Regions from separate parts of the Vibrio splendidus genome, predicted to be linked through region 2. Evidence: riboswitches for the same ligand, from Rfam matches in the RefSeq annotation. Region 2 holds a riboswitch; each other region holds the start of a gene.

Region 1 (3,278 bases), on a different replicon from region 2:
ATACCAGAGGTAATATGGTCGTAACCAGGGGCAATATCTGTCGTCAATGGGCCTAAAGTATAGAAAGGCGCTTCATGGCAGTGCTCTAACTGCTCGTCCATATTCTCTTTAATCAGGTGCATTGGTACATGTCCAGGGCCTTCAATGATCACCTGAACGTCATATTCCCAAGCCACTTTAGTCAACTCACCTAGAGTACGTAACTCCGAGAATTGAGCCTCATCATTAGCATCTGCAATTGAGCCCGGGCGTAAACCGTCACCTAATGACAGAGCAACATCGTACTTCGCACAGATCTCACAGATCTCACGGAAGTGGGTATAAAGGAAACTTTCTTGGTGATGAGCAAGACACCATTTCGCGATGATGGAGCCGCCACGAGAGACAATACCAGTCACACGTTTAGCGGTCATAGGAACGTAGCGAAGCAATAAGCCTGCGTGGATAGTAAAGTAATCAACACCCTGCTCTGCTTGTTCAATCAAGGTATCGCGCATCACTTCCCAGTTAAGGTCTTCGGCAACGCCATTCACTTTTTCAAGCGCTTGATACATAGGAACCGTACCAATTGGTACTGGGCTATTACGTAGGATCCATTCGCGAGTCTCGTGAATATTACGACCAGTAGAAAGGTCCATCACGGTATCGCCACCCCAGCGAGTCGACCATACTAGCTTCTCAACTTCTTCTTCAATCGAAGAGCTTACTGAAGAGTTACCGATATTAGCGTTCACCTTCACTAAGAAGTTTCGACCAATAATCATCGGTTCTGATTCTGGGTGGTTGATGTTTGAAGGGATAATAGCTCGACCTTCAGCAACCTCTTTACGCACGAACTCAGGAGTAATTTCTTTCGGCAGGTTTGCACCAAAGTTATGGCCAGGGTGTTGATGGTTAAGCTGCTCATCAGCGAACTTCTGACGTCCCATGTTCTCACGTATGGCAATGTACTCCATTTCAGGTGTGATAATACCCTGACGAGCATAGTGCAGCTGAGTAACACATTGGTTGTCTGTCGCGCGACGAATTCTAGGCAGGTTGCCGTAGCGAAGGTCGTCTAGAGTTTCATCATCTAAACGTTCTTTGGTGTAAACAGAGCTTACGTCGTCTAACAATTCCGTATCACCACGCTCTTCAATCCATTGCTCTCGCAACTTAGGAAGACCGCTATACAGGTCTATTTGATGTGTAGGGTCTGTGTAAACACCTGAGGTATCGTAAACTTGAATGGGTACATTAGGTTCGAATACAGGCTCTTTTTTGGTACCACCAACAAGGCTATCAGCGAGTGATATTTCTCGGACAGGGACTTGAATGTCCTCTCGAGATCCTTGGATGTAAGCTTTTTTTGAGTTTGGGTAGGGTTGTACGGATAAAGAATCAATGAAATTCTTCGCTTCCAGTCTTGCTTGTTTACGAGTCGACATAGCATTTTTCCTTGGCTTTTAGCCATTATTTATAGGGATAAAAATGCTTGACGGATTAGATGCTACAAGAGGGATCACGGTAAGAAATACAGTTGTGATCTGGAGATAGATCTCTAGAAGGATTCTAGTTAGATATCTACTCTTGTTCCCTTCGCAGGTATTAGCCTGATCAGGTTCAACGGATCCCGAGTTAACGGTCTCAGCCATATGGCACTCCGACAAGTTCGATCGAGTATATAAAAACGGCTTGGATAAACCAAGCCGAGTTGTTAACAAATCGTAAGAAAGTTTTAAGACTTTATCAAAAGTTGGAAGCCGATCCATGCGGCTGAAATACTGAGTACCACGTTGAGTAGCACATTGAGTCCCATCTTAAAGAAAGCGCCCTGCTGCATAAGAAGTACGTTATCCATCGAAAATGTAGAAAATGTCGTCAGTGCTCCTAGGAAACCAAGACCGATGATCTGTCTCCATGGTTCTGTCGCAACCATTTCATTCTCAAACGCAGCGATGAGCAATCCCATAATTAAAGAACCAATTACGTTAACAGTCAGCGTACCATAAGGAAAACCACGCCCTAGCATTACCACACATAACTCTGAAATCAAATAACGCGAACAAGCACCAAATGCGCCACCAATGGCAATAAAACCTAAAATAGATAACTGACCCATGAATCCTCCCAAACAATAATCCCTATATTCTAGCTTTAACGCCGATAAAAGCGAGGGTAGAAACTAAGAATGCATGCGCAAATATTAAACGTTACAGGTGTCACTTAACTTCAATGTATCCCATTAAACCCGTTTTCATGTGTTCTATAACATGACAGTGGTACATCCAGCGGCCAGGGTTATCTGCAACAAATGCAGCTTTAGCTCGGCCGTTTTTTCCAAGTAACACTGTATCGGTATGGAAAGGCTCTTCAACTTTCTTCCCATCAAGTTCCAATACAGTGAATGTATGACCGTGAATATGGATCGGGTGATGGTATTGGGTGACGTTCTTTAGATCGAATATGTAAGTCTTACCTAACTCTAAAATCGTCAACGGCTCAGGAATATTGTCTTTGCTCATCCCTTCCCATGCTCTTTTATTAGTAAGCCAAAACTTAGGCATCGATTTACCATCTTTAGAAACTGGTGATACCGCACCTTCCCACTCGAACACAAAATCGATCTCTTCAGCATTAGGAAGATCTAGATTAGGTACAGGGTTAAGAGGCAACAATGGCAATAAACGCCCTTCAGTAAGGGGGGAATCTACTACCTCGAACTCACATAAAGAGAAAGGAAAGCGGCCCTTCATTTGAAGAACATTAACTCGCTCGCCTACTTTGGGCGCTATCAGTCCAATATCCACGCGCATCCCTGGGCCGATTTTATGTTGAGTAAGTTTATATGGCGTCTTTACAGGATTACCATCAATGGCAATCACCCATGCCTCAGCCCCTTCGACAGCAATAGGATAAGTGATCGTATTATCGACATTCGCGATACGCAGTCGAGTCGTTGCGTGCTGCTTTAATTGGTACACAGGTTCATGAACACCATTGACGCTACTCCACTCTCCTGGAGTTCCCATACGAGCACTAAGTCGTGGAATCATTAAGTCTTTCCATTGACCCTGTTTATCGATGTGCCAATGCTTAAGCATCAGTGCATGCTCTTCATCAAACTGCACGGGAGTGCTTTCTTCTACGATAATTAGCCCAACCAAACCCATACCAAGTTGTTTAACGCTATTCATATGTGGGTGATACCAAAATGTGCCAGCATCTGGCGGCGTAAACTCATAAATGAATGTTTCACCTGGCATGATCGGTGGCTGACTTAAGAAGGGAACACCGTC
Region 2 (3,278 bases):
ACTGAAAATTGGGTAATAGAAATGAATCTTGCCATCAATCGCGTTAACGAATTCCAAACGGGCACTTTGGCCATCTTGTTTGCTTCTATTTTATGGGGCACGACAGGCACCGCCGCAAGTTTTGCACCTGATCTCAGCCCATTAGCGATTGGTGCTTTCTCTATGGGCGTCGGTGGCCTAATGCAAGCGGGATTGGCGTATCGAAAAATCCTATTCGCTTTCGATAAACTTTTGCAGAACAAGAGGCTGTTGGCAGTGAGCGCTTTGGCTTTGGCGGTCTATCCTTTAGCTTTCTATTCTTCAATGAAATTATCAGGCGTGGCGATTGGTACCGTGGTTTCGATTGCAACCGCGCCTTTCTTTTCGGCATTGTTAGAGTGTCTGATTAGCAAAAAGAATAATATCAACAAACGTTGGCTCACTAGCTTTGCGATTGGTGTGGTGGGTATTGGGTTGTTGGTGTTTTCAGAAGCTTCATCGGCGAATGAGTCAGGTGATGATCTCAAGCTGTTGGGTATTGCTTTAGGTTTGCTCGCTGGGTTGTGTTACGCCATTTATTCTTGGGCGACAAAAGCACTGATCGATAAAGGGATTAAGTCGCAAGCGGCGATGGGCAGTATTTTTGGCCTCGGCGCGATGCTGTTGCTGCCAACACTCTGGTTTACGGGTGAGAACCTGTTTTCCTCGCAGATTAACGTATTAGTCATCAGTTATCTGACACTAATTCCACAATGCGTGGGCTATATCGCGTTCAGTTTTGGTTTACGCCACGTGACCGCGAGCAGTGCCAACCTGCTGACCCTGTTTGAACCAGTAGTTGCAGCGGTGCTTGCCGTCTGCGTTGTCGGTGAGCTGATTCCTTTTACAGGCTGGCTAGGTATGTCTCTGATTGTGCTGTGCTTGTTGATACAGTCGAAGCCATCTAAAGGAACGCTATAAGTATTTGTTTTGTTGTGCCTAATTGAAATTTATTCATGCGTAATTCTTATAATTGAATAAAATCAGTATCTCAGTTGTGAGAGTGCTGTTACTATCGCTATCAATAGTCGGGGGGCATATACCTTATTTGGTGTTTGCTGAGATCGTTAATCGAGACCCGTTGAACCTGATTCAGTTAACACTGGCGTAGGGAACTATAAGCACTCGATCTACGTCTGCACCCATGAAAACTTTCATGAGCCTAATGCGACTTCTCCTTCGATCAGTGTTCGTTCTCCTACGTCTTGTAAGATAGTAGGAGCGACAATGACACACAGTTCTATTTCAAAAGATTTAACGCCAAAAGCCTCAGTTTCACAGCACTCTGCAGAAGACACGATTCGCACGAATACTCCGATTGTTTTAACTATCGCGGGTTCTGACAGTGGCGGTGGTGCAGGTATCCAAGCTGATATTAAAGCTATGTCTGCTACAGGTAGTTTCGCTTGTTCGGTAATTACCGCTATCACTTCCCAGAACACGCAAGGCGTTTCCGCCATTTTTCCTATTCCACTCGACCATGTCGCTAGCCAGTTAGATGCGGTTTTTACTGATCTGAATATCGTGGCAGTAAAAGTCGGCATGTTGGCTGATTCGCAAATCATCAAAGTCGTCGCGGACAAAATTAATCAGTACCAACCTAAGCATCTTGTGATTGACCCTGTAATGGTCGCGACAAGTGGCGATCTTCTCTTAGAAAACTCTGCCATTACAACGCTGAAACAAGAACTGATTCCACTGGCAGACATCATTACTCCTAACTTGCCAGAAGGTGCGGCGCTAACAGGCAAGCCGGTACCTGAAAGCGAAGCTGAAATGCAGGGCATGATTGAAGATTTACGCGCACTAGGTGCTAAAGCCGTTCTTCTCAAAGGCGGTCATTTAGAGAAAGATGAAAACAGTAACGATCTACTGATTCTCCCGACGACGTCTGCCTTGATTAGCGCGAAGCGTTTCCCGACTAAAAACACCCACGGCACGGGCTGTACGCTTTCATCTGCCATTGCTTCTTTCTTGGCTCAGGGCAACACGCTGGCAGAAGCTGTTGACCTAGGCAAACAATACATTTCTCGCGCGATTGCTCATGCTGATGAGTTGCAAGTTGGTCAAGGTCATGGCCCGGTAAATCACTTCTTCGCTGGACACGGTAATGTCCGTTAATACGGTTGGCGTTCAACTCAGCAACGCGACGTTACGTTACCGAGACAGCGAGTACGCGACCTTGTCTGGGTTGTCGCTTAGCTTAAACGCAGGTAAGTGGACAGTATTGCTGGGTCGAAGTGGTTGCGGAAAAACCACGGTATTGCGTTATCTGGCAGGCTTGCTGGACGACAAGGTGGAGTGGCAGGGCACATTGGCAACGTCCGATGAATTGCCTTTAACGGACCGCATCGCTTACATGGCACAGCAAGATTTGTTACTGCCATGGCTATCGGTTATCGACAATGTATGCCTGAGTCATCGCTTTCAAAATCCAGTTTCTGATAAAGAACAGCAAACCAACCAAGCACTAGAGTTGTTAGCTGCGGTTGGTTTGGCTAATCACGCGTCTACTATGCCGGATCAATTGTCTGGTGGTATGCGCCAGCGTGTTGCTTTGGCTCGAACCTTAATGCAAGACAAGCCTGTGGTGCTGATGGACGAGCCTTTCTCTGCGCTGGATGCGGTAACAAGACACAAGCTTCAAAGCTTAGCGTGTGAACTACTAAAAGGTAAAACCGTTGTGTTGATCACTCATGATCCACAAGAAGCGGTGCGTTTGGCGGACAATTTGTATGTGTTGCAAGGCACACCCGCGAATGCTCAGTCATTGTCTGTGCCTAACACAGCGACACCAAGAGTGTTAGATGGTGAATGTGCTGAGTTACAACAAGCGATCTTAGATCAGTTGGAGCGTGATTATGAATGATCTAACGCGAAGCGAAACTGTGGCTCATTCAACTAACGCACAGACTACCATTACACGCCCTCGTCAGATGAATCCCGTTATGCGTTTGCTTATCAGCAGTGCTGTGATTCTCGGTTTATGGCAAATGGTGGTCGTTATCTTCGAGATGCCGAGCTTCATTCTGCCAGCGCCTGCAGAAGTCTTTATTAAACTATTCGAACGCTACGATGTATTGCTCAAACACACTTGGGTGACTGCGCAAGAGATCTTACTTGGCTTGCTACTTGGTTTGTCGATGGGGCTATTTTTCGCCCTGCAGATGTTGATGTTCGAACCACTAAAACGCTGGCTGTTACCTATCTTAATCGCTAGCCAAGCGATCCCTGTGTTTGCGATTGCTCCAGTATTGATG
Region 3 (3,278 bases), on a different replicon from region 2:
GATAGGCTTAGACAAGCGCTGAATACTCACCGCTAATACACCACATAGCAGCATTTGCCATATCGCGAGCAAGGCACCAGCCTGTAGGTCAAAATCGAATTTAATCGCTTGATAAATAGCGAGTTCGATAGTGGTCGATTTCGGACCGCCACCTAGCGCCATCACGGTAGCAAAGCTAGTAAAGCACAACATGAAGACTAAGCCACACACATGAGGCAGTTGTTGTCTCAATCGCGGCCATTCTACCCATTTGAATTTATTCCAATGACTCATACCCAAATGAGCACACAGCTTATGTTGCTCGGCAGGCACGGTATCTAAAGCTTGTAAAAGTAAACGACTGGCATAGGGCAGATTAAAGAAGACATGTGCGAGTAAAATGCCATTCAATCCATAGATGGAGAATGGCAGTTCAATATCGAAGTTCGCCAGAAATTTAGCTAACCAACCACTGTTGCCATAAATAGCAAGCAAACCAAACACACCGACTAACACAGGCAGAACCAAGGTCGACGCGAACAGCCTTAACAACAGAGCCCGCCCAAAAAATTGCCTGCGACACAAAGCATGAGCAATAGGTATAGCAAAGCCAACACTCAGCACAGTTGAGAGTGTCGCTTGATAAAAACTGAATTTCGTTACATGCCAATAGTAAGGATCGGACCATACTTGGCTGATATCAAGAGAAGGGGCATTGCTAAGCAATGCCCCAACTGCTGAAACCACAAAGGCGGTAATGAGTATCGCAACCCAGATCCCGACCTTAGGTGTTTTCTTTATCATAAATTGATTTTTTACCGTAAATAGTTCGCTCAAAGTATATCGAACGAACCTTTAAATACAGAAAGTTAGAAAGCTGAATTTTAGGAAACTCATCTTTAGAAAGTTAAGCTAGAGAGCTAATCTTTTAAAAAGTAAGTGCACTCTGCCATTCACGAATCCAAGGCTTACGCTTAGCAGCGATTTCTTCAGGCGTAAAACTCAGAGCTTTCTGCGGTACTGTTAACAGATCAAACCCTTTTGGTAGCTCGATATCCGTCACTGGGTACATCCAGTTGCCCGTTGGCATCGCAGATTGGAATTCATCACTTAGGATAAACACCATAAACTCATCGGCAAGCTTTTCGTTCTTGCTGCCTTTAACTTTCGCTGCCACTTCCACTTGAGTGTAATGGCCTTCTTCAAAGCTTGCTGCTGCGTACTTAGAATCACTTTCTGCAATGATGTGGTAAGCCGGAGAAGTCGTGTAAGACAAGACTAAGTCCGACTCACCCTTTAAGAACATAGAGTAAGCTTCAGACCAACCTTTAGTCACAGTAACCGTTTTCTGAGCGAGCTTCTTCCAAGCTGCTGTCGCTTCATCACCGTATACTGACTTCATCCATAGCATCATGCCTTGACCCGGCGTTGATGTACGTGGGTCTTGGTAGATAACCTTAAGGTCATCACGCTGCTCAACCAGTTCTTTCAAGCTCTTAGGCGGGTTTGCCAACTTCTCTTTGTTGTAAACAAAAGCAAAGTAGCCAAAGTCATAGGGTACAAAAGTGCTGTCGTTCCAACCATTAGGAAGCGTTACTGATGACGTATCAACACTGTGCTTAGCTAATAAGCCCGTCGCTTTCGCTTCAGCCATCAGATTGTTATCTAAACCTAACACGATATCTGCTTTGCTGTTCCCACCTTCAAGACGCAAGCGGTTCAGAATAGACACGCCATCTTCTAGCGCGACAAAGTTCACATCGCAGCCACACTTTTCTTCAAATGCTTTTTCAACGGCAGGACGAGGGCCCCAATCCGCAGCAAAAGAATCATAGGTATAAACCGTTAGGGTATTGTCTGCAGCAAAGGCAGAAAAAGAGATGGCTGTAGTAACAGCAAGAGTTGTTAATGTGAATTTCACTGGACGCTCTCCATGGTCTGAGCGGCACAGGTTTGAGGGAGGAGAACGGTAGAAGTTATTCCTAACTCAATTCCTACGCCAGCATTATCTGGTTCAGGTTTACGGGTCCCAAGCACTTGCTTGATCTCAGCTCGCATTCATTATTTGAATGGTTTGCTCCCCGATGAGTGTTCAGAATTGTAATTCGAATTTTAACAATAAGCTATCAAGTTTGGATCAATTACGTTGATCGTAACCCCAACGTGGCACTAAACCTTGCTCAATGCCAAGATGATCCAAAATGCGCGCCACCATAAAATCGACCAGATCTTCAATCGACTTAGGTTGATGATAAAAACCCGGAGCGGCAGGCATGATCGTCACGCCCATAGTCGATAGCTTATGCATGTTCTCCAAGTGCAGCGTCGAGAATGGCGTCTCACGAACCACCAACAACAGTTGGCCTCGTTCTTTCATGACCACATCTGCAGCACGCTCAATCAGGTTATCCGATAAGCCATGAGCAATTGAAGCCAAGCTTCCCGCTGAACATGGGCAAACTACCATCTGCTTCGGCGCTGCTGAGCCAGAGGCAACCGGAGAGAACCAATCATCTTTGCCACACACCACCAGCTTTTCGGGGTCACACCCAAGGTGTTTAACCAAAGCTTGTTTCGCTGCATCGGGCCCTGCAGGTAACTTAAGTTCATGCTCGGTCGCCAACACCACTCGCGCAGCCGACGATATCAGTAAATAGACCTGATAATCCGCCGCCAAAAGGCATTCAAGTAAACGCAGGCCATAAGGCGCACCTGATGCGCCAGTGAAAGCGAGGGTTATAGCTTTATCGTGTTTTGTCATGTTCTCAATTACTTCAAAATATAAGGTCGTGGATGCCGTTAGCCTTTGAGTGCCAACGCATCCAACAATTTCTGGTGAATACCACCAAAGCCACCATTACTCATTACTAAGATTTGGTCGCCCGCTTGTGCCTCTGAGACAATTCTAGCAACGAATGCATCCATGTCATCACTTACATGTGCGGGTTGATGGCACGCATTGGCAACATCTTGTACAGACCAATCAATATTATCCGGTTGGAATAAGTAGGTAGAATCCGCCTGTTTGAGCGAATCAGCCAAGGTTTCTTTATGCACACCACGCTTCATGGTGGCAGAACGAGGCTCTAAAACAGCAATGATTTTTTTCGTATCGACCTTATTACGTAAGCCACCCAGCGTAAGTTCAATCGCTGTAGGATGATGAGCAAAATCGTCATAGACAGAAACACCTGCCACTTCGCCTTTAAACTCTAAGCGACGCTTGGTATTAATGAAAGTCGCCAGTGATTCACATCCTAAGTCGGGTGTCACACCAACATGTCTTGCCGCCGCAATCG

What was found. A riboswitch is a leader RNA that binds a small molecule or an ion and turns the genes downstream of it on or off. The one in region 2 is predicted to bind thiamine pyrophosphate.
Region 1: linked by a shared signal. The riboswitch ahead of thiC (phosphomethylpyrimidine synthase ThiC) and the one ahead of thiD (bifunctional hydroxymethylpyrimidine kinase/phosphomethylpyrimidine kinase) in region 2 are both predicted to bind thiamine pyrophosphate.
Region 3: linked by a shared signal. The riboswitch ahead of thiB (thiamine ABC transporter substrate binding subunit) and the one ahead of thiD (bifunctional hydroxymethylpyrimidine kinase/phosphomethylpyrimidine kinase) in region 2 are both predicted to bind thiamine pyrophosphate.

What each region holds. Positions count from the first base shown of each region.
Region 1 covers NZ_AP025508.1:3,805,630-3,808,907, forward strand. Annotated here, with positions in the region: gene thiC (phosphomethylpyrimidine synthase ThiC) at 1-1,427, opposite strand, end outside; TPP riboswitch at 1,557-1,655, opposite strand; gene crcB (fluoride efflux transporter CrcB) at 1,718-2,101, opposite strand; gene OCU90_RS17125 (multicopper oxidase family protein) at 2,202-3,278, opposite strand, start outside.
Region 2 covers NZ_AP025509.1:978,480-981,757, reverse strand. Annotated here, with positions in the region: gene OCU90_RS21595 (DMT family transporter) at 22-939, shown strand; TPP riboswitch at 1,038-1,149, shown strand; gene thiD (bifunctional hydroxymethylpyrimidine kinase/phosphomethylpyrimidine kinase) at 1,246-2,139, shown strand; gene OCU90_RS21585 (ABC transporter ATP-binding protein) at 2,129-2,887, shown strand; gene OCU90_RS21580 (ABC transporter permease) at 2,880-3,278, shown strand, end outside.
Region 3 covers NZ_AP025508.1:3,475,224-3,478,501, forward strand. Annotated here, with positions in the region: gene thiP (thiamine/thiamine pyrophosphate ABC transporter permease ThiP) at 1-783, opposite strand, end outside; gene thiB (thiamine ABC transporter substrate binding subunit) at 908-1,900, opposite strand; TPP riboswitch at 1,954-2,073, opposite strand; gene OCU90_RS15545 (flavin prenyltransferase UbiX) at 2,117-2,740, opposite strand; gene mpl (UDP-N-acetylmuramate:L-alanyl-gamma-D-glutamyl-meso-diaminopimelate ligase) at 2,779-3,278, opposite strand, start outside.